4 regions of the Cytobacillus sp. genome follow, and region 3 is predicted to be linked to each of the others. Evidence: riboswitches for the same ligand, from Rfam matches in the RefSeq annotation. Region 3 holds a riboswitch; each other region holds the start of a gene.

Evidence for each region. A riboswitch is a leader RNA that binds a small molecule or an ion and turns the genes downstream of it on or off. The one in region 3 is predicted to bind thiamine pyrophosphate.
Region 1: another riboswitch for thiamine pyrophosphate. It lies ahead of ACEQ1T_RS09340 (3-oxoacyl-ACP reductase); the one in region 3 lies ahead of ACEQ1T_RS00645 (thiamine phosphate synthase).
Region 2: another riboswitch for thiamine pyrophosphate. It lies ahead of ACEQ1T_RS23295 (YkoF family thiamine/hydroxymethylpyrimidine-binding protein); the one in region 3 lies ahead of ACEQ1T_RS00645 (thiamine phosphate synthase).
Region 4: another riboswitch for thiamine pyrophosphate. It lies ahead of thiT (energy-coupled thiamine transporter ThiT); the one in region 3 lies ahead of ACEQ1T_RS00645 (thiamine phosphate synthase).

The regions. Positions count from the first base shown of each region.
Region 1 covers NZ_CAXQGS010000052.1:57,426-62,265, reverse strand. Annotated here, with positions in the region: gene thiE (thiamine phosphate synthase) at 1-269, opposite strand, end outside; gene thiD (bifunctional hydroxymethylpyrimidine kinase/phosphomethylpyrimidine kinase) at 259-1,083, opposite strand; gene thiM (hydroxyethylthiazole kinase) at 1,095-1,907, opposite strand; gene ACEQ1T_RS09340 (3-oxoacyl-ACP reductase) at 1,921-2,682, opposite strand; TPP riboswitch at 2,788-2,900, opposite strand; gene ACEQ1T_RS09335 (OsmC family protein) at 3,017-3,478, shown strand; gene ACEQ1T_RS09330 (Cof-type HAD-IIB family hydrolase) at 3,512-4,261, opposite strand; gene ACEQ1T_RS09325 (sigma-70 family RNA polymerase sigma factor) at 4,656-4,840, shown strand, end outside.
Region 2 covers NZ_CAXQGS010000133.1:12,190-17,029, reverse strand. Annotated here, with positions in the region: gene ACEQ1T_RS23305 (coproporphyrinogen III oxidase) at 1-82, opposite strand, end outside; gene ACEQ1T_RS23300 (Cof-type HAD-IIB family hydrolase) at 332-1,198, opposite strand; TPP riboswitch at 1,428-1,529, shown strand; gene ACEQ1T_RS23295 (YkoF family thiamine/hydroxymethylpyrimidine-binding protein) at 1,851-2,456, shown strand; gene ACEQ1T_RS23290 (ECF transporter S component) at 2,458-3,054, shown strand; gene ACEQ1T_RS23285 (ABC transporter ATP-binding protein) at 3,038-4,738, shown strand; gene ACEQ1T_RS23280 (energy-coupling factor transporter transmembrane protein EcfT) at 4,725-4,840, shown strand, end outside.
Region 3 covers NZ_CAXQGS010000005.1:23,825-28,664, forward strand. Annotated here, with positions in the region: gene ACEQ1T_RS00625 (MoeB/ThiF family adenylyltransferase) at 1-174, opposite strand, end outside; gene ACEQ1T_RS00630 (thiazole synthase) at 171-938, opposite strand; gene thiS (sulfur carrier protein ThiS) at 940-1,143, opposite strand; gene thiO (glycine oxidase ThiO) at 1,140-2,282, opposite strand; gene ACEQ1T_RS00645 (thiamine phosphate synthase) at 2,279-2,887, opposite strand; TPP riboswitch at 2,976-3,082, opposite strand; gene thiC (phosphomethylpyrimidine synthase ThiC) at 3,106-4,840, opposite strand, start outside.
Region 4 covers NZ_CAXQGS010000052.1:87,603-92,442, reverse strand. Annotated here, with positions in the region: gene qoxB (cytochrome aa3 quinol oxidase subunit I) at 1-23, shown strand, start outside; gene qoxC (cytochrome aa3 quinol oxidase subunit III) at 13-618, shown strand; gene qoxD (cytochrome aa3 quinol oxidase subunit IV) at 619-924, shown strand; gene ACEQ1T_RS09525 (hypothetical protein) at 1,004-1,243, opposite strand; gene ACEQ1T_RS09520 (hypothetical protein) at 1,366-1,635, opposite strand; gene thiT (energy-coupled thiamine transporter ThiT) at 1,738-2,337, opposite strand; TPP riboswitch at 2,403-2,505, opposite strand; gene ACEQ1T_RS09510 (AAA family ATPase) at 2,772-4,502, shown strand; gene ACEQ1T_RS09505 (ATP-binding protein) at 4,707-4,840, shown strand, end outside.

The DNA.
Region 1 (4,840 bases), on a different contig from region 3:
TCTGCATTTATTTTAAGTGCCAATTCGATATCATCATTTACAATAAAAGGGATACTGCTCTCTTTGCAGATTGCTTGAAGCTTTTTTGCGAGCGATTCCTTTTCTTTGCCATGAAGGCATCCTGCTCCTTTTTCACGGAATTGAAATAACGTAATTCCTCCTTTGATGGCCGATTGAAGGACTTTTTCAGGATCCTGATGGCAATTAGTGCTGCCCATTATAAAGTATACTTTTAATAAGTTTCTCATTGCCTGCGGATTAACGGCCATAAACTTCAGTCTCCTTCTTCCTTCTATTGAACGCCCAGTGATTGGTAGGACCATGACCGCTGCCAATTCCCAAGTCAAATTCAATGGCGGCCTGGATGAATTTTTTCGCTCGATCAACAGCTTCTGGCACAGAAAGACCGTCTGCGAGGCCAGCGGTAATGGCAGCCGAAAAAGTGCAGCCTGTTCCATGTGTATTGGCGGTTTGTATTCTGCTGCTCTTAAATTCCGAAAAACTTTCTCCGTCAAATAGAAGGTCTGCTGCTATGTCCTTTGCTTCGTCATGGCCGCCTTTTATGATGACATTTTTTGCTCCAAGGTGATGCAGCTTTTTTGCTGCTTCTCTTTTATCCTCCAGCGAACGAATCCTTATGTCCGTTAAAACCTCTGCCTCTGGAATATTCGGGGTAATCACCATAGAGAGCGGAATAAGACGCTTCTTCATCGCTAATATCGCTTCATTCTGAAGAAGACTTGCTCCTCCCTTTGCAATCATCACTGGATCTATGACGACATTTTTCCATCCGTATCTCACGATTTCATTGGAAACACTCTCGATTATATCTGCACTAAAAAGCATTCCTGTCTTTACAGCGTCAGGTCTGAGGTCCTCTCCTATGGACTGAATTTGAGCAGACACTGCCTCTGCTGTCATTGGATAAACTCCCTGAACGCCCTTGGTGTTTTGAGCCGTAACAGCAGTCAAAGCAGACATGCCGAAAACACCGAGTTCCTGAAATGTTTTTAAGTCTGCCTGAATGCCCGCGCCGCCGCCGCTATCTGAACCCGCTATGGTTAAAGCTTTATTCACTTTCATTTAAAAGCCTCCTATCCGATCGTTTTTTCAAAAGATCCATATGCTTCAACATCTGCAGCAGAAATGTTATATAAGCTATTCAAAAACTCTGCTTGGAAAGTTCCTGGGCCTTTGCCATCCGATTTTTCTGCTGCAATTTCTGCGGCAGATCCATAAACGACCAATGAAGCTGCTGCTGCTTTTACAGGATCCTTTTCAACAGCAGCGAAAGCTCCTATTACAGAAGTAAGAAGACATCCGGCACCTGTTACTTTCGTTAGAAGAGGATGGCCATTGTTAATGGCAAATGTGGATCTTCCATCTGAAACGATATCCTGTTTTCCTGTGATAACAGTGACTGCACCAAGTTCTTTTGCTGCCGACTTAGCAAGCTCAGAAGTGTTCCCTGCTGCTTCAACTGCATCTACGCCCTTAATACTCCATTTCTGTCCTGCTGCGTTGGCAATTTCTGCTGCATTGCCTCTTATGATGGTAATATCTAATTCTTCTAATAGTCTTTTAGCTGTTTCTGTACGATAGGCCGTCGCGCCGACACCAACAGGGTCAAAAATGACCGGCACTCCATGCTGATTTGCTGACTTACCCGCTATGAGCATGCTTTTTACTTCTTTTTCAGTCAGTGTTCCCATATTGAGAACCAATGCGCCAGCTATTTTAGCCATGTCAGCTGCCTCTTCATGTGCATATGCCATCACTGGTGATGCCCCAATAGCCAGAAGGCCATTTGCCGTAAAGTTGGTTACCACCACATTGGTGATATTATGTACCAGAGGATTTGTATCTCTTAGTTTTTCCAATAGGCTGCTAATCTCCTGAATGTTCACATTAATTCCTCCTTTAATTCATAACTAGTCCGCCATCCACAACCAAATTCTGTCCTGTAACCGCCCTTGCCCAGGGAGAAGCGAAGAAGACTATTGCATCAGCCACTTCTGCAGGATCTGTGACTTTTTTTAATGGAGTTGAGTTTTCGATAATTTCAAAGACTTCCTCGGATGTCGAAGCACTGGCGTCTGTCGTTCTTAACAAACCGCCTGATACCATATTCGCAGTAATCCCATATTGGCCCAGCTCATTCGCCATATTCCTGGTGAAGCCTAATAGAGCAGCTTTGCTGGTCGTATAGTCATGGTAGGGTACAACTGGATTCTGGAATAGATTGGTCCCAACCGAGATTATCCTGCCAAACTCCTGTTTTTTCATATCTTCCAGACCAGCCTGGACTGTGTTTAAAGCCCCAAGAATTGCACCTTCGAGCTGGTTTTTGTAATCGTCCCATTTAATTGTTTCTGCATCTTTTTTTGAAATAGGGTCAAATTGAAAGTTCACCAGTGCATTATTGACTATGGTTGTAATGGGGCCTCCAAAGTGTTCCTTCGCCTTTTGAAACATTGATTTCACTTGACCTCTGTCCCGGATATCAGCACGAATGGCAATGGCTTTTTCGCCAATTTCCTTCTGTAGAGCATGTGCTTTTTCCTCGCTATGGAAATAGTTAATGACAACTCTCGCCCCTTCCCTCGCGAATGCTTTTGCTGTTTCTTTGCCCAGCCCTCTGCTGCTGCCTGTAATAATGACAATCTGATCGTTAAGATTCATAGAAAATCCTCCTTATTGATAGCCAATTCATTTGTTTTTGAGAACAAAATAAAAACCAGATCCGAAATTGGACCTGGCTGAATAATCTAAGAGAAAAAACATCGTTCCCCGCAATTACTACTTTCCTACGCTGGTATGATCCAGATCAGGTCCGAAGGGTAAAAAACAGTCCGGTTTCTTTCTCAGCCCGCGAGCATCGGGCACCCCTAGCAGTAAAACTATTAAGTTGGCTGATTTCATCTTAGCCTGAAACGTTAAATCTGTAAAGTCTTGCAATTCTGCCTGTTCCTCTTTAAGGTTTAAATAGAAATACATAACTTGGAGGAATCAAAGAATGGCTGAACACCAATTCCATTTAAAAGCACATTGGCCTGGACTTCGTAATGATGTTGGAGAAATTGAGACTGGAGGGCTGAAAACAAAGGTTTCCATTCCCCCAGAAATGGAAGGTCCCGGAATCGGAACAAATCCGGATGAAATGCTGCTTGGGGCTGCAGCAACTTGTTATATCATTACCCTGGCAGCCATGATGGAACGAAGCAAACTCGAAAAAGAAGACCTTACGATGGAATCAATTGGAATTGTGGATGTAACCAAAGGAGTGATTACGTATAGGAAAATTATTCATCGCCCCCTTATCTTGTTAAAAGCTGATGCGACAGAAAAGGATCATTCACTTGCGCGAAAGCTGGCGCAAAAAGCTGAAGCATCCTGTATGATTTCCAGGGCGATTAAAGGAAATGTGGAAATAGCACTGGAAGAAACCATTCTAATTGCCAAAAGAGCATCCAAATAAACCAAAAACCGGCATGTTAGCCGGTTTTTAATCTTAGAGAGCCCACTTTCGGATTGCTTTTGCAACACCAGCGTCATCATTAGTTCCCGTAACAGCATTGGCTGTTTCTTTCACAATATCCTGGGCATTTCCCATTGCTACTCCCCAGCCAGATTCCTCTATCATGGCAATATCATTTAAGCTGTCTCCCATTGCCATTACATTTTCCATCGAAATGCCAAGAATCTCAGTTACCTTCTGGATACCTCTGGCTTTATTGATGCCCAGAGCATTTACCTCAATATTAGTTAAGCTGGAATTTGTAATTTCCAGGTCCCCTTTTGTTCGAAGCTCTTTATGAATGAGTTCCCTGATCTCATCATCTGATATATCAAATCCAAATTTAAGCCATTCATGGTCATGAATATTTTCTGGCATTTCATTCATCCAAACTTGTTCGCAGCTGGTTGCCCAGAATTTGGTCTTATGTGACTGGGATAAATTCCACATCCATTCCATTACTTTAGAATCAACAGGAGTCCTTGTGATTAATTCTCCACCAGGGCCAAATATTTCACTGCCGTTGACCGTGATCAAATAGGAGTTCAATTCCAAAGAATCAGCATGATCGCCTGCCGTGAGCCTGGATCTTCCCGTGCTTAAAATAACTTCAATCCCTTTTTCCTTCGCCTCCCGTATTGCCTTGCGGTTTTCATCTGGAATTTCCCCTCTGGAATTCAACAAGGTTCCATCCATATCAAGAGCGATTAATTTGATCTGTGGAGCAATATTTGATTGTGACATAATAATCTCCCTTCTTTCTTGCACAATAAATCCATTATATAAATAAATAATCGTCCCATCAAAAACAAAGCATTTGGGCAGAATCATTTATTCGAAAATAGCGATCATTATTCCCAATCTAATTGTATAGGCCAGAATTACTCAATATGAACAAATGAGGAAATGATGAATGTTCCTTGTTATTTTTGCTCCTTCTGTTCTTAAGCTATGCATGGATGTGGTTTTATTTAATCGGATTAAATAATCAGGCGCAGACCAAATGGTATGCGCTTTTTTTGTATAATCTTAATAGATGCCAAAAGTTGAAGCGATTTACTTGTATCTGTCGTCTAACTGTCAGGAAACAAAAGGCAGCCGGAATCGGCAGCTGGCAATTTAGCAAGGAGGCAGTCATGTGAGCTCTGATGATTATGTAAAACGGTCAATTGCTGATCAAGTGGATCGTGCTCTCGTTCTTGAAATGATCATGGATGAGTATGGAACCGTTTTGAAGAGATTGATATACAGCTATGTGAATGATTGGAATGCGGCCAGCGATTTAACACAGGATACCTTTATTACTGTTTATGAGAAGCTGGA
Region 2 (4,840 bases), on a different contig from region 3:
ATTCTTCAAAAAAGAGGTTCCCGATCAGCCGGAGCGGCCGATGGAACCGTTCATCCTGTATACCTAAAATTGAAATGTTCAAATCGATCACCTTTTTTAGTAAATATATTAAATGTGCCGATGTCTTTTTTTGACGGCAGCTGTAAAGTGTCTATTTTTCATGTTGACAAACTTCTTTTAGTGTACAGAAATGGGGAAACAAGGTCAATATAGGCGGAATGATTCCTAATGGATTGCTTATATTATTTATGGTTCTTCTTCCTTTCTCCTTTGGCAATTTCACAAAGCAAAAAAAGAGCCGATTACCTAATCGAACTCTCTTTCATTGATTTTATTTTAATAGATTCATTTTCTTCAGAAAATCAATTGGATGCTGCTTCCGGAAATGTTCTTTAACCATGTAGCTTACCCCGTTCTGGTTATTGGATCGGGTCAGCCAGTCGGCTGCTTTTTTTACTTCCGCAGGGGCATTTCCCATAGCCACACCGAGACCGGCGGCTTCAATCATTTCCAGGTCATCTGCCGAATCGCCTATAACGACCATTTGGTTTCGGGATATTCCGAGATGTTCACATAAATAAAGCAAACCATTCAGCTTTGAAACTCCGGCAGGAACGATATCCATCCGCAGATCACCCAGCTTAATGACTTCTACATTTTCAAACATGCCCCTAATGGCTGCCTTGGCATCCTCAAGGTCTCCTTTATCTTCAAAATACACTTCAATTTTTGGCGGCGTGACCGGCTCATCTAGAATGGTGTCACTTAATGAATCCACAAATTGCTGCGAGTAAAAAATGGGATCCCCGGTTGTAAAAACCGTTTTAGCAAGCATATTGGTATTTAGCTTGGTTTTGTTGGCAAGGGAATATTTTTCGTGCACCAGCCTGATTTGACAGGTAAAGCCTTCAAGCAGGCGCACGATTTCATACGTTTCATCTTCCTGTATCCTTTTTACATATATCGGCTTTTCCTGAGAAGCTGCAATATAAGCCCCCCTGTGTGTGACCAGTAAAGAATTGATTTTCAATGCTTTGGCCGCTTTTTTCGCGGATGGAAAACTTCTGGATGTGACAAGTGTTACATAAATTCCTTTTTGCTGCACATATTCAATGGCTTCTTTTGTTGATTTATGAAGTCTTCCATTTGATTGGAGTAGTGTTCCGTCAATATTTAAAGCAAGCATTCTGTATATCATCCAATTTGCCCCCCTCTTCTCGGTGTAAAATTGTCCTATTACACTTTTATGAAGGGAAGGATTGGAATAGAACATGACATGGACAATGCAGAAATTTTTTATAGCTTTTCTGTGTTAGTGAAGGCGTTTGTCTGTTTTCATAGATCAAATGATTTAAAGAATTATAAATTAGTCATTTACAATTTGGATGCTCCGTATTAAGATGGAGTCAATAAAAACTGCATATCTTATTTTGCACTAGGGGAGCTTTTTGGCTGAGAAGAACAATCCGTTCTGACTCTTATCACCCGATCTGGATAATACCAGCGTGGGGAAGTGCAGGTGAACGGCTATCATTTCTAGTGTATTGATATCATTCAACTGCATTTCCTTATGGGAATGCAGTTTTTTATTTTCATTAGGCTCTTTTCGTGTAAATTGTTGTTTTTCGCTTATTAATGTTGTCCGTTGATTTCCGCTCCAGGCTGCTGGCTTTCCGCGGGGCGGGCGGTGAGCCTCCTCGACGCTGCGCGTCTGCGGGGTCTCACCTGTCCCGATACTCCCGCAGGAGTCTCGCACATTCCGCTACAATCAACTCAGTAAATCATATACAAAAAGCAACAAACCTTGCGAAAATAGCCTTTCATGAAAACTAAACTAGGAGGATGGAAAGATGCAGGAAAATTTTCTATGCGGAACAAGCGAGATTACAGGGTGCAGGTTTTCAATTTATCCAATGACTGACAGGTTTGTGGATGTAATTTTATCTGCTCTAAAAGAAGTGGATACAAGCAAGGTATGGATGGATACAGATGATGTGAGCACTTGTGTTCGCGGCAGATCCATTCATGTTTTTGATGTGGTCAAAGCTATTTATCTTGAAGCTGCTAAGCATGGTGATCATGTGGTATTTAACGGCACATTTTCAAATGGCTGCCCTGGGGATACTGCCGGAGATGCTTATCTTGCTGAAAATGAAGAGAAGGCGAATGAAAAAAAATCTGCTGGAATCAGCCAGGAAGTCGCTGTACAGTTCGCACTGTATCCGATGGGGATTCCTTCATACATGAACGTCATTATGGAGCAGGTCGAGCTCGCAAAGGATCAGGGAACATTTACTGAAGGTGTCCATTATGCTTCAAGATTAGATGGAGATGCACATGCTGTTTTTAAAACGCTGGAAGATGCATTCCAAAGCTGTAAGAAAAGCGATTCTACTCATATTGTCATGACAGTGAATATGTCTGCGAACAGTCCTTCCAAGAAGGGGGCTGTGTAATATGCTCGAAAAATGGAAACTTCGTGAGGTCATTGTCCTGTCTGTACTCGCTGTTGTGTTTGCAGTTGTATACCTGGTGTTCATGCAATTTGGGAACGTGTTATATGGGATGTTTGGCTTAATCGGCTATGATCTGATTTTTGGCATTTGGTTTATTGTTTCAATCATCGCAGCGTACATAATCAGAAAACCCGGAGCCGCCTTTTTATCGGAAACCGTCGCTGCAGCCATTGAGGTCATGATTGGCAATGCAGTAGGCCCTCGCCTGATTCTTTCAGGCATGATACAGGGGATTGGAGCAGAGGCTGTGTTTGCGGCAACAAAATGGAACAACTACCGGACATGGGTTTTAATTGCTGCCGGCATGGGCTCTTCTGTTACAAGCTTTATTTGGGGCTATTTCATTTCAGGCTATGCAGCCCTCTCACCCGGTTATGTAACTGCCATGTTTTTCGTGAGACTGATTAGCGGCGCTTTGCTTGCCGGATTGCTGGGGAAATGGCTCAGTGAGAGTCTTGCAAAAACTGGTGCATTAAACAGCTTTCCTATAGGAAAAGAGCTGAAAAGGGGAAAATCAGAAAATGGCATTACAGTATAGCCAGCCTCTATTAATAACAGAACAGCTGTCCTTCCGTCATGAAGATGAGAAGAATCCTGTTTTTAAGAATTTGAATTTTAGTCTTTATCCAGGGGAAGCTGTTCTATTATTGGGCCCCAGCGGCTGCGGAAAAAGTACGCTTGCTTTCTGCTTAAATAAATTGTATCCGGAAGCCATTGATGGAGAACTGGAAGGCACCATTTCTTTCAAGGGAAAAATGCTGGAGGAATTCCGGCCTGGTGAAATTAATCGGCACATCGGCATTGTGTTTCAGGATCCAGAAAGCCAGTTTTGCATGACAACAGTTGAAGAAGAGCTGGCATTCGGACTTGAGAATATGAAAACACCTCCTGAAGAAATTGAGAACAAGATTGATGAAGCACTGGAACTTGTTCATCTTCTGCCATTTAAGCATGCCTTAATCCACACCCTTTCGGGGGGACAAAAGCAAAAACTTGCACTCGCATGTGTATTGTCATTAAAACCGGATATCCTGATTTTGGATGAACCGACAGCAAACCTTGACCCGGCTTCAAGCTATGAACTTACCCGCATCATCAAAGAGCTTAAAGAGGAGCAATCCTTATCCCTTCTAATAATTGAGCACAAGCTGGATGATTGGATTGATTTGACCGACCGCTGCTTGGTGCTAAACCGGGATGGCGAAATTTTATTTAATGGAAGCACTGCCGACTGCTTTGATAAGTATGCAGAAGAACTTCTGCTTGAGGGTATCTGGCTGCCAAGCCCGGTAAGAGCCGGCCTATTAGGAAAAAAAGCAGGGATTTACAAAGGGGAAAAACTTCCGTTAACTGATCGGGAATTAATTGCTGGATTTGTAAATCCCTATGCTTCACTTCATATTTTAGATAAAAGGAAGACTATTCATCAAGGCTTTGAAGAACAGATCATCCTAACCGCAGAGAATCTTTCTTTTTATAAAGATGGGAAGGATCTGCTTAAAAATATTAGTTTTTCGGTTAAAAAAGGTGAATTTGTGGCAATAGCCGGTTCAAATGGATCAGGAAAAACAACGCTTTCCAGACTGCTGGCAGGATTATATGCTCCATCCAAAGGCAATATTCTTTTTAATGACCGCTCCCTTTCCCATTGGAAGGAACAAGAGTTAAGGCTAAAATTAGGTTACGTTTTTCAGAATCCCGAGCACCAATTTATTGCAGATTCTGTCTATAATGAAATTGCCTTCAGTTTAAAAATTCAGCGCATACCAGATGCCGATATACAAAAAATGGTTCTAGCTGTTCTGGACCAAGTGAACCTGCTTCAGCATGCTGACATACATCCTTTTTCCTTAAGCCAGGGACAAAAGCGGCGGCTTAGTGTTGCATCAATGCTTGTGAATGAACAGGATTTGCTGCTCCTTGATGAACCGACATTTGGACAGGATGCCAGGACTTCTGCGGAGCTTATGGGGCTTTTGGAAACAAAGATTCAGAGCGGAGGCTCCGTGTTGATGATCACTCATGACATGGAAATCCTGCATTCCTATGCTGATAAAGTGATTATCCTTTCAGATGGAGAGAAAATTTACGAGGGGGTGCCTGATTCATTGTGGAAGGAACATGAGATTATGAAGGTTGCTTCTCTAAAGGCTCCTTACTCAGAAAAACTCAGGAACGAAATGAGGGCTGTGAAAGGGAGGAAAAAGTTTGCTCTTACATGAATTTAACCCAAGCATAAAGGCCCTGACGGTGGTGGTCTGCGTATTGATTTTATCAATTTTCTTTGACCCGGTAACTCCTTTTCTGACCTTAGTGGTGACTGC
Region 3 (4,840 bases):
ATAATCCCGATCGGCAATGGTTAATTTGCCGATGCCTGCCCTTGTGAGGGTTTCTGCATTTGCAGCCCCTAATGCACCAGCCCCTACAATCAAAGCGTGTTTTTCCCTCAGCTTTTTCTGTCCTTCTTTGCCAATCGCAGGAAATAATATCTGGCGGGAGTATCGCTGATTCAACTAAAAACCATTCCTTCCGCCGGGCTGCTTGCTGATGAATAACGCTTTTGGGGCATCCGGCCAGCTTCATAGCCCAGCCTTCCTGCTTCAATGGCGAGTTTCATTGCTTTTGCCATTTTAACAGGATCATCGGCAGAGGAGACAGCCGTATTTAATAACACACCATCTGCTCCCAGCTCCATTGCCAATGCCGCATCTGCCGGGCTCCCAATTCCAGCATCCACAATAATCGGAACAGCAGCCTGCTCTGTAATAAATTGAAGATTAATAGGATTAATGATTCCCTGCCCTGAACCAATTGGCGAAGCACATGGCATGACCGCATGGCAGCCTATTTCTTCTAGTTTTCGGGCAAGGACGACATCATCAGAGGTATAAGGAAGAACAATAAATCCCTCGTCTAATAGAATCTCCGCTGCTTTTATTGTTTCTATTGGATCGGGAAGAAGTGTTTTGCTGCATCCAATAACCTCAACCTTAATCATGTCGCAGAGCCCGGAAGCTTTGGATAGCCTTGCTATTCGAACAGCCTCCTCAGCTGTACTTGCTCCTGCCGTATTTGGGAGTAATTTATATTTCTTTAAATCCAGCTTTTCCAAAAAGTTGGGCTGGTTCGCTTCAAAAATGTTCATACGGCGTACTGCAAACGTAAGCACCTCTGCTTCCGAAGCTTCTACAGCTTCCCTTTGCACATCAAAGCTTGGATATTTTCCTGTTCCGAGCAGCAGCCGTGAATTAAATTCATAGGGTCCAATTTTCAACAAATCATCCGCCTCCTACAAAGTGTACAATTTCGATTCGATCCCCGTCTGTCAGTATGGTTTCAGCATGTGTGGAATTATCCAAAATGTTCTGGTTTAGCTCGACAATGACTACCTTTTGCTCCAAATGAAAGTGCTCGAGCAGGCGTGAAACAGAATTAACTGTTTCCGGCAGCACAATAGCATCTCCGTTAATGACAATATTCATAAAAGCACCCCTTTTGACGAATGGACTAAACATTCAAGGCGGGACAGCTCAAATGGATTAGGCTGCTCCGTTTTGCCTTCCATGATGTCTGCCATCAGTTCTCCTGTTGCCGGGGCAAGGAGGATCCCATTCCGAAAATGCCCAGCTGCAATGTATAACCCTTCACATGCTGGATGTTGTCCCAAAAAAGGCTGCCCATCAGCCGATTGCGGACGAATTCCTGTCCAGGCGCCTTCCCATTCCGCATTCGCGATGACAGGAACCAGGTTTTGAGCCTTTTCCATCAGCAAGGATATTCCCTCAAAGGTCACCTTCTCATCAAATGAATTTACCTTAACCGTCGCTCCAACTACCAGCCTCCCGGATTGCTTTGGAACGATATAGCATCCATGTGAAAAGATCGTCCCCTGTACAAGCGGTTTTTCAACCTTGACCGAGAAGCACTCGCCTTTAACCGGAATAATGGGCAGCGAAAGGCCCGTTCTTTCAAGAAGCTCCCTGCTCCAGACCCCGGAAGCAACAATAACGGAATCTGTCAGAAGTTCTCCCAGGCTGGTTCTGACTCCATTAACCTTTTTATCTTTTAAAATAAAATCTGATACATGTGTATACTCATATATTTCTGCGCCGAGGGCTATTGAAGCTTTTGCAAAGGCAAGGGACAATTCATATGCCTGTACTTGTCCGTCATTCGGTATATACATGGCCCCCCTCAATTTATTTGATACGAATGGTTCACGTTTGATCAGGTCATCGATCGAAAACCATTCGGCCTGCTCACCCGCTTTTTGCTGGCTTTCTATCAAGCTTTTTAATGCCAGCTCCTCTTCTTTATTAGCCGCCACTTTATATACACCCTTATTTTGATAGCCAATATGCACTTGAGATAAATCTTCCAGTTCAGGAATCAGGCTCTGATACATGGAGCGGCTTTTGCATGCCAGCTGGAATAGCGGGCCGTCTTCTGTCAGTTCCGTTTGGGCTCCTAAAATTCCAGCTGCCGCTCCGGAAGCCTTGCCGGCTATTTTCCCCTTATCCAAAACGGCCACTTTATACCCTCTTTTAGCCAGTTGAAAAGCAATGGAGCTACCGTTAATGCCGCCGCCAACTATAACGGCGTCAAATATTTTCCTCATCATTTCCCCTCCTCATCTAACTTATTTAAAAAGAGCTTTGCTGCCTCTGCAGGGTCCTTTGCCTGCAAAATCCCTGACATTACAGCAATGCCATCTGCCCCCGCCTCCAAAACCTCTGGGACTTTTTCTGGTTTAATGCCTCCAATTGCCAATACCGGAATTTCTACTGCCTTTTTGAGAGCCTCCAGTGACCCAGTGCCCCTTGGCGGAGCTCCCTTCTTAGAATCGGTTTCAAATATGTGTCCAAACAGGATATAACCAGCTCCCTGTTTTGCAGCCTCTTCTGCTTCTTCAAGAGAATGTACGGAACATCCGATGGGCATATCTGGAAAATGCATTTTGACAACATGGACTGGAAGGCTGTGAAAAGCAAGATGTACACCTGCCTTACATGTCCATGCAACATCCACCCGATCATTTATAACAATTTTATGAATGGGGACTCCCTCATTACAAAGCAGCTCAATTCCTTCATATAGCTCCCTTGCGGTTCGATGTTTTTCCCTCAAGTGGAACTTATCTGCAAAGGGTTCCACTTCACCTGCTATTTCAGCAAAGGCCTCTAGAGAAAGCTTTCCATCTGATATAACATGCAGCTGTTTTTTCATTGCGGATGCTCCCGTGCTATTTTTAGATTTTGTGCAAATAAAAAACCACCTTCTAAATAGAAAGCGGCGGTATGGGGCCTTGGAATTCAGACCCGATACTCCACTTCCCTACGCTGGCATGCCAGATCAGGTTCCAAGGGTCTTAAAGCTTTTGCTTTAATCTCAGCCTGCAAACAGGCACCCCCAGCGGATTTAATTTCTATTAAACTATAAAAAGACTACTGATATATATTTCCCCCGGCCTTATTAAATTCCTCAGCTTTTTCTTCCAGTCCCTTCTTTATCGCTTCATTTGTTTCAAGCTGATGTTCTTTTGCATAATTCCGGATATCCTGAGAAATTCTCATACTGCAAAACTTTGGCCCGCACATGGAACAAAAATGAGCTGTTTTTGCACCTTCAGCCGGCAGTGTTTCATCATGAAATTCCAAAGCACGCTCAGGATCCAAAGAAAGATTAAATTGATCTCTCCAGCGAAATTCAAAACGGGCTTTTGACAGGGCATCATCCCTTTTTTGCGCTCCAGGATGTCCCTTTGCCAGATCTGCAGCATGAGCGGCAATTTTATACGTGATGACACCCTCGCGCACATCGTTTCTATTTGGCAAACCCAAATGTTCTTTAGGTGTAACATAGCAAAGCATTGCCGTACCATACCAGCCTATCATGGCAGCCCCGATTGCAGAGGTAATATGGTCATAGCCCGGAGCTATATCAGTCGTAAGGGGTCCGAGTGTGTAGAATGGTGCTTCTTTACAGATTTCCAATTGTTTATCCATATTCTCTTTGATTAAATGCATTGGAACATGGCCAGGTCCCTCGACCATTACCTGGACATCATGTTCCCAGGCAATTTTCGTCAGCTCTCCAAGTGTTTCGAGCTCTGCAAATTGAGCCTCGTCATTTGCATCTGCAATCGATCCCGGCCTCAGTCCATCCCCCAGGGAGAAGGCCACATCATAAGCTTTCATGATCTCGCAAATTTCTTCAAAGTGCGTATATAAAAAGTTCTCTTTATGATGATGCAGGCACCATTGAGCCATAATGGATCCGCCTCTCGACACAATTCCGGTCAAGCGTTTTGCCGACAGCGGCACATACCTCAAAAGGACACCTGCATGAATGGTAAAATAGTCAACCCCCTGCTCTGCTTGTTCGATTAGGGTATCCCTGTATACTTCCCACGTAAGATCCTCGGCAATGCCATTAACCTTTTCAAGGGCCTGATAAATGGGAACAGTACCGACCGGAACGGCAGAGTTTCTGATAATCCATTCGCGTGTAGTATGAATATTTTTGCCTGTAGACAGATCCATAATTGTATCCGCTCCCCATCGGGTAGCCCAGGTCATTTTCTCTACCTCTTCTTCAATTGAGGATGAAACAGCCGAGTTTCCAATATTCGCATTAATTTTTACATGAAAATTTCTTCCGATAATCATTGGCTCTGTCTCAGGATGATTGATATTGGAAGGAATTATCGCCCGCCCTCTTGCTACTTCAGACCGCACAAATTCCGGTTCCATATTTTCCCGAATAGCTATAAACTCCATCTCCGGGGTAATGATCCCCTTTTTGGCATAGTGAAGCTGGGTGACATTCTTCCCTTTTTTCGCTATCAATGGCTTGCGGTTTAAGCCAGGAAAGACTTTATGATTGGCACGCGGATCACCTTCATTGAGGTAGCCATTGTCCTCGGGCTTTACTTTCCGCCCATCATATTCTTCTACATCCGCTCGTTCCTGAATCCACCGGCTTCTCAGAGCGGGAAGCCCTTTCTTTAGATCTGCAGTATATTGAGGATCCGTATATGGTCCGCTCGTATCATATACACGAACCGGCTCATTGACCTCTTCACCAAACGTTCCGGCAGTGGGGCTTAATTCTATCTCTCGCACCGGAACCTTTATATCAGCCCTGGAACCCTTCACATATACTTTTTTGCTGCCAGTA
Region 4 (4,840 bases), on a different contig from region 3:
AGGTGCATGATCATGTCAGCTAAAGTGGATACTTCCTTGCCCCTTGAATATCAAACTGAACAGGATCGGATGAATATTCTTGGCTTCTGGGTTTTCCTTGGCGCTGAAATCGTTCTATTTGCCACTCTGTTTGGAGTATATGGTGTATTATATGAACGCTTTGCAGGAGGTCCAACACATAAAGACATTTTTGTGATCAAGGATGTCATGATTCAGACAGTCCTCCTTTTGACAAGCAGCTTTACAATGGGCATCGCCATTTTTGAAATGCGCCGGCATAACCTGAAAGGGCTAATTACCTGGCTGGTGATTACCCTTGCTCTTGGCGCAGGATTCCTATTCATGGAGATTAATGAATTTATCCATTATGCCCATGAAGGCGCAACGATGCAGACAAGTGCGTTCCTTTCCAGCTTATTTGTCTTGCTGGGTACACACGGAGCCCACGTTACATTGGGTATTGGCTGGGCAACTATGGTCATTATCCAGCTTTTAAAAAGAGGCCTTACCCCTACTACAGCAAGAAAAACATTTATTATCGGCCTTTACTGGCACTTCCTTGATGTAGTCTGGATCTTTATTTTCACATTCGTGTATTTGAAAGGACTGGTGGCTTAAATGGAACATCATCAATCAAAAAGCTTCCCGATAAGCCATGTCATTGGATTTGTTGTTTCCCTTGTGCTGACATTTGCAGCAGCAGGTATTGCCTTAAAAACGAACCTCTCTTTTAAAGTTATCATGTGGATCATCGGCTCACTGGCTGTCATTCAGGCAGGCATGCAGCTTTTCATGTTCATGCACTTAAGAGAAGGCGAAGACGGCAAAACGAACTTGGTAAATATGATTTATGCCGTATTTATGGTTATCGTTATTGTAGTGGGTTCAATTTGGGTTCTGACTTCTGGGCACGCTGCTCATTAATTAAAGATAAGCAGAAGCGCCATGTCCAACCGATGAACCAAATAATACAAAAAACCGGTCTCCCTATTGGAGGCCGGTTTTATTTGTATTGTCTGATTCCCTTGCTTCCCTTTGTCATTTCTTCCATTACATTGATAAAAAATCCAAATCCAAAAATTAGCATGGATGATACCATAATGCTTAAGCCGATTGATAAAACATACTCACCCGTGATACCGCTTACAAAAAAGCTGGAAATAAAGACAATTAATCCTAAAAGTATACCTGCTGCTGTAACATTCCTAAAAAAGTGAAGAACCTTTTGCTGTTTTAATGTCATGTTTTTCATCCCCTTTTATTTAATATTCTAACTATGTTCACAAATTTGTCAAACTTTTTGTCACAAATTTGTCAAATTTAATTTGGCAAGAAAAAAAGCCTTGCAAGATGCAAAGCGATTTTCTACTGATATAGTTTTTTAATGTTCTCCAAATCTTTCTTTAAACTGCATATTTCCTGCCTGGTCAGCATTAACGGCATTTGATCGTACAGTGTAATAATTTGTCCTCCCTCATCTTCCTCATGGATGGATAAATAGTTATACAAATTTTCACATTGATTTTTGTTGAGAATCGACTGGGTAGTGAAACTTTTAACCTTTTGGATCTCAAAGGCACTGGTTTCTGCATCAAAGACACCTGTTATGATGTTACCCTGCAATGTGTTTGACAAACAATCACTCCCCTTTTTGAGTAATATACCCATTTTTCATAAGGAGTTTCCTAAGATATGAAAAAAACCTCTTTGAAATATATTCAAAGAGGCAGATTATAATCAGGAAGCATGTTTTTGCGATTGAATAATTTCATCTGATTTTCTCATGATTAATCTAGGTGCCGAAGAAATAATTAATGCTGCTAAAATGGAACAAAGAATAGCAGCACCAAGCATTGTTGCGCCATTTGCCATGAAGGAGAATAATACAGGCGACATCCCTTCTGGCGCATAGCTTCCAAAGAAAAATACACCTGCTATGAAATGCCAGAAATACCTGGCAAGGCTTCCGGCAAACACAGCTAAAACTATCCAGCCCAATGCTTTGTTCTTGTTTCCCCTGTGCAGCTGACTTTGAATTGGCCGGAAAAACAAACCGGCAAAACCAATACAGGCAAATGCGACAAAGTACTCAATAAATGCCTGAAGCGGAGTGGCGATCCAGGCATCTCCCATGGAAATCTGCAAAATTCCCCATAAGAGGCCTGCGATGAAGCTTACCTTAAAACCCCACCTGAAAGCCAAAATAAAGATCGGAATCATCGCGGCGGAAATGGAAATAGACGGTGACAGCTTGATTGATGGCAGAAAATCCAGAATGATGGCAAATGCTGCAAAAAATGAAGCTTCAATCATCGCAGTTAAGCTTAATTTTTTCATAAAAAAATCCCCCTTTAATCGTTGACGATACCCCAAGGGAGAACAAGCAGGCAGAAAATCTCCTTCCGCCTTTTATTCCACATTCCTGCGCTAGCATTATCTAACAGGTTCAAAGGGTCAGAACAGCGAACTGTTCACTCTCAGCAAAATGCTCCCCTTGTGGCACGTTATTGAATTATCCGATTTTAGTATATATGAAATGAAACATTGTGAAAAGGATTCTTTGAAAAAACTTTTTTAATTTATATGCCAGGTTTTCACCCTGCTTGTCACATTTTTTTCACATATTTATGCCATCTGATAGCTGTTGTAGCACACTTTCTTATAAACTATACTATTTTTCCATAATTTACAACGTTTAAAAAAAGTAAAACCCTGTTATTAACAATACTATTTCCTTATAATGTAGGTATGTTCAATGAGGAGGGAAATAGTTGAAATCACGTCTAAAGAAGCCTTCGACGATTGTTTCTATTGCATTGGTGATCACGGTGATTTTGGCGGCGGTTATTTGGACCGTACAAGCAGGAAATAAGGATGTGACAGTTCCGTTTTCTTCTGTGGAAAAAATTATTGCCTCCCAGGATGGAAAGACTGTTGCAGTACAGGAATACAAAAATGGGAAACTGCTGATCACAGCCCCTGATGGCGAGTACATCTCCCATGTGCCTCCCAACAGTGAGATGGTTGATAAATTAGTAGAAACCTATAATATACAATATACGTTCGCAACCACAGGACCTTATACCCCTTGGATTCTGGGCGGTGTAGTCCTTTTGTTTATAGCCATTGGCATTTACCTGTTTAAGTCAGGAAAAGGCGGAATGGGTGCTACAAATACCATGAAACAAAGTGTATCTAAGCCAAAGGCCCTTCCTTCCATTTCACTGGAAGATGTTGGCGGAATTCAGGAAGAAATGAAAGAGGAAATCATGCAGACTCTTTCTATATTAAAAGAACCTGAGCGCTCTCTGAAAATGGGGATTAAGCCGCCGAAGGGAATTCTATTATACGGGCCTCCTGGAACAGGAAAAACATTGCTGGCTCAGGCAATCGCTAAAGAACTTGGAGCCACTTTTTTCTCAACCAGCGGTTCCGGTTTTAATGAGTTGTTCGTTGGTGTGGGAGCTTCCCGAGTAAGAAACCTTTTCCAAAATGCAAGAAAGCATTCTCCTGCCGTCGTCTTCATTGACGAAGTAGATGCATTGGCAGGCAGAAGAAAGCAGCATGGCGGAGAAGAAAGCGAAAAGACGTTAACTGAGCTGCTAGTCCAGCTGGACGGCGGCCATTCCAATGATGGAATACTATTTATTGCAGCGACAAACAGGAAGGATATGCTTGATGAAGCATTCCTCCGTCCGGGACGGATTGACTTCTCCTTCAATGTCCCTCTTCCTGATACAAAGGGCCGAAGAGAGATTATCAATATTCACACAAAAAATAGATTACTGGCTGAGGATGTCATGACAACACTTGGTGATTTAGCAGAAAGCACCTCTGGATTCTCAGGTGCAGATCTTCATTCCCTTTTTGAAACGGCAAGCCGCAGAGCTGTCCGTAACGGCCAGGAAATTATCTCAAAAGAAGATTTGGATTATGCGCTTGACCGGACCATTCTGGGAACAACCACCCGGGCATTGCAGGATCACGGTACAAAGCAGCGGGTTGCCATACACGAAGCTGGCCATGCATTAGTGGCTGCTTTAACAAAACCCGGATCCGTCCGCAAAGCAACCATCATTCCGCGCGGCGAAGCACTTGGGTATGTAGCACCAATACAAAAAGAACTTCACTTATCGACAACAAGTGAATTGCTTGATCAGGTTGCCATGATTCTCGCAGGCGGTGTATCAGAACGAATGATTCTTGGCGAGCACAGCATTGGAGTAAGCGGTGATGTTAAACAAGCCAAGCACATCATTGAGCAAATGGTTGATACCGGTTTACTTGATAACGGCTTTGAGCTTACCTTTAACAAAGGTCAAAAAGAAGCAAAAATGCAGGATCTTTTCCAGAAAGCACTGGAAAGATGCGAATTGATCATTGCAAATCATCACCCTCAATTTGAAACACTGGTAGAGGCCCTTCTTGAAAAAGAAACTCTGGAAGGCAGTGAAGTCCAGAAGATTGTTGGAGAATTGAAGTCTGAAATGGTAATAGCATGATGAGAAACCGGCCCCCCTGCAGGCCGGTTTTTATATTGGAAATGCAGTTCATTAGTAAATATTCAAAAATTAATCCATAATAATGTTATGTAAACAAATGGTTATCTCCTATAGAGTCAGAATAAATAAATGTTCCCATATAAAGGATTCTTCCTCTCTTTTGTTTAATTACTAATATACCTGCATGTTGGAGGGATGGTTCTTTTGTATGATTTTACAGCTGACTTGATTTTTCACTTTCTAATTATGATAATGATTCCTTTTATCCATAAAATCTCTTCACATCGGGGGGATGGCTGGAAGACTTCTGCCCCGCTTTTATCTGTTCTTTTTTTAGC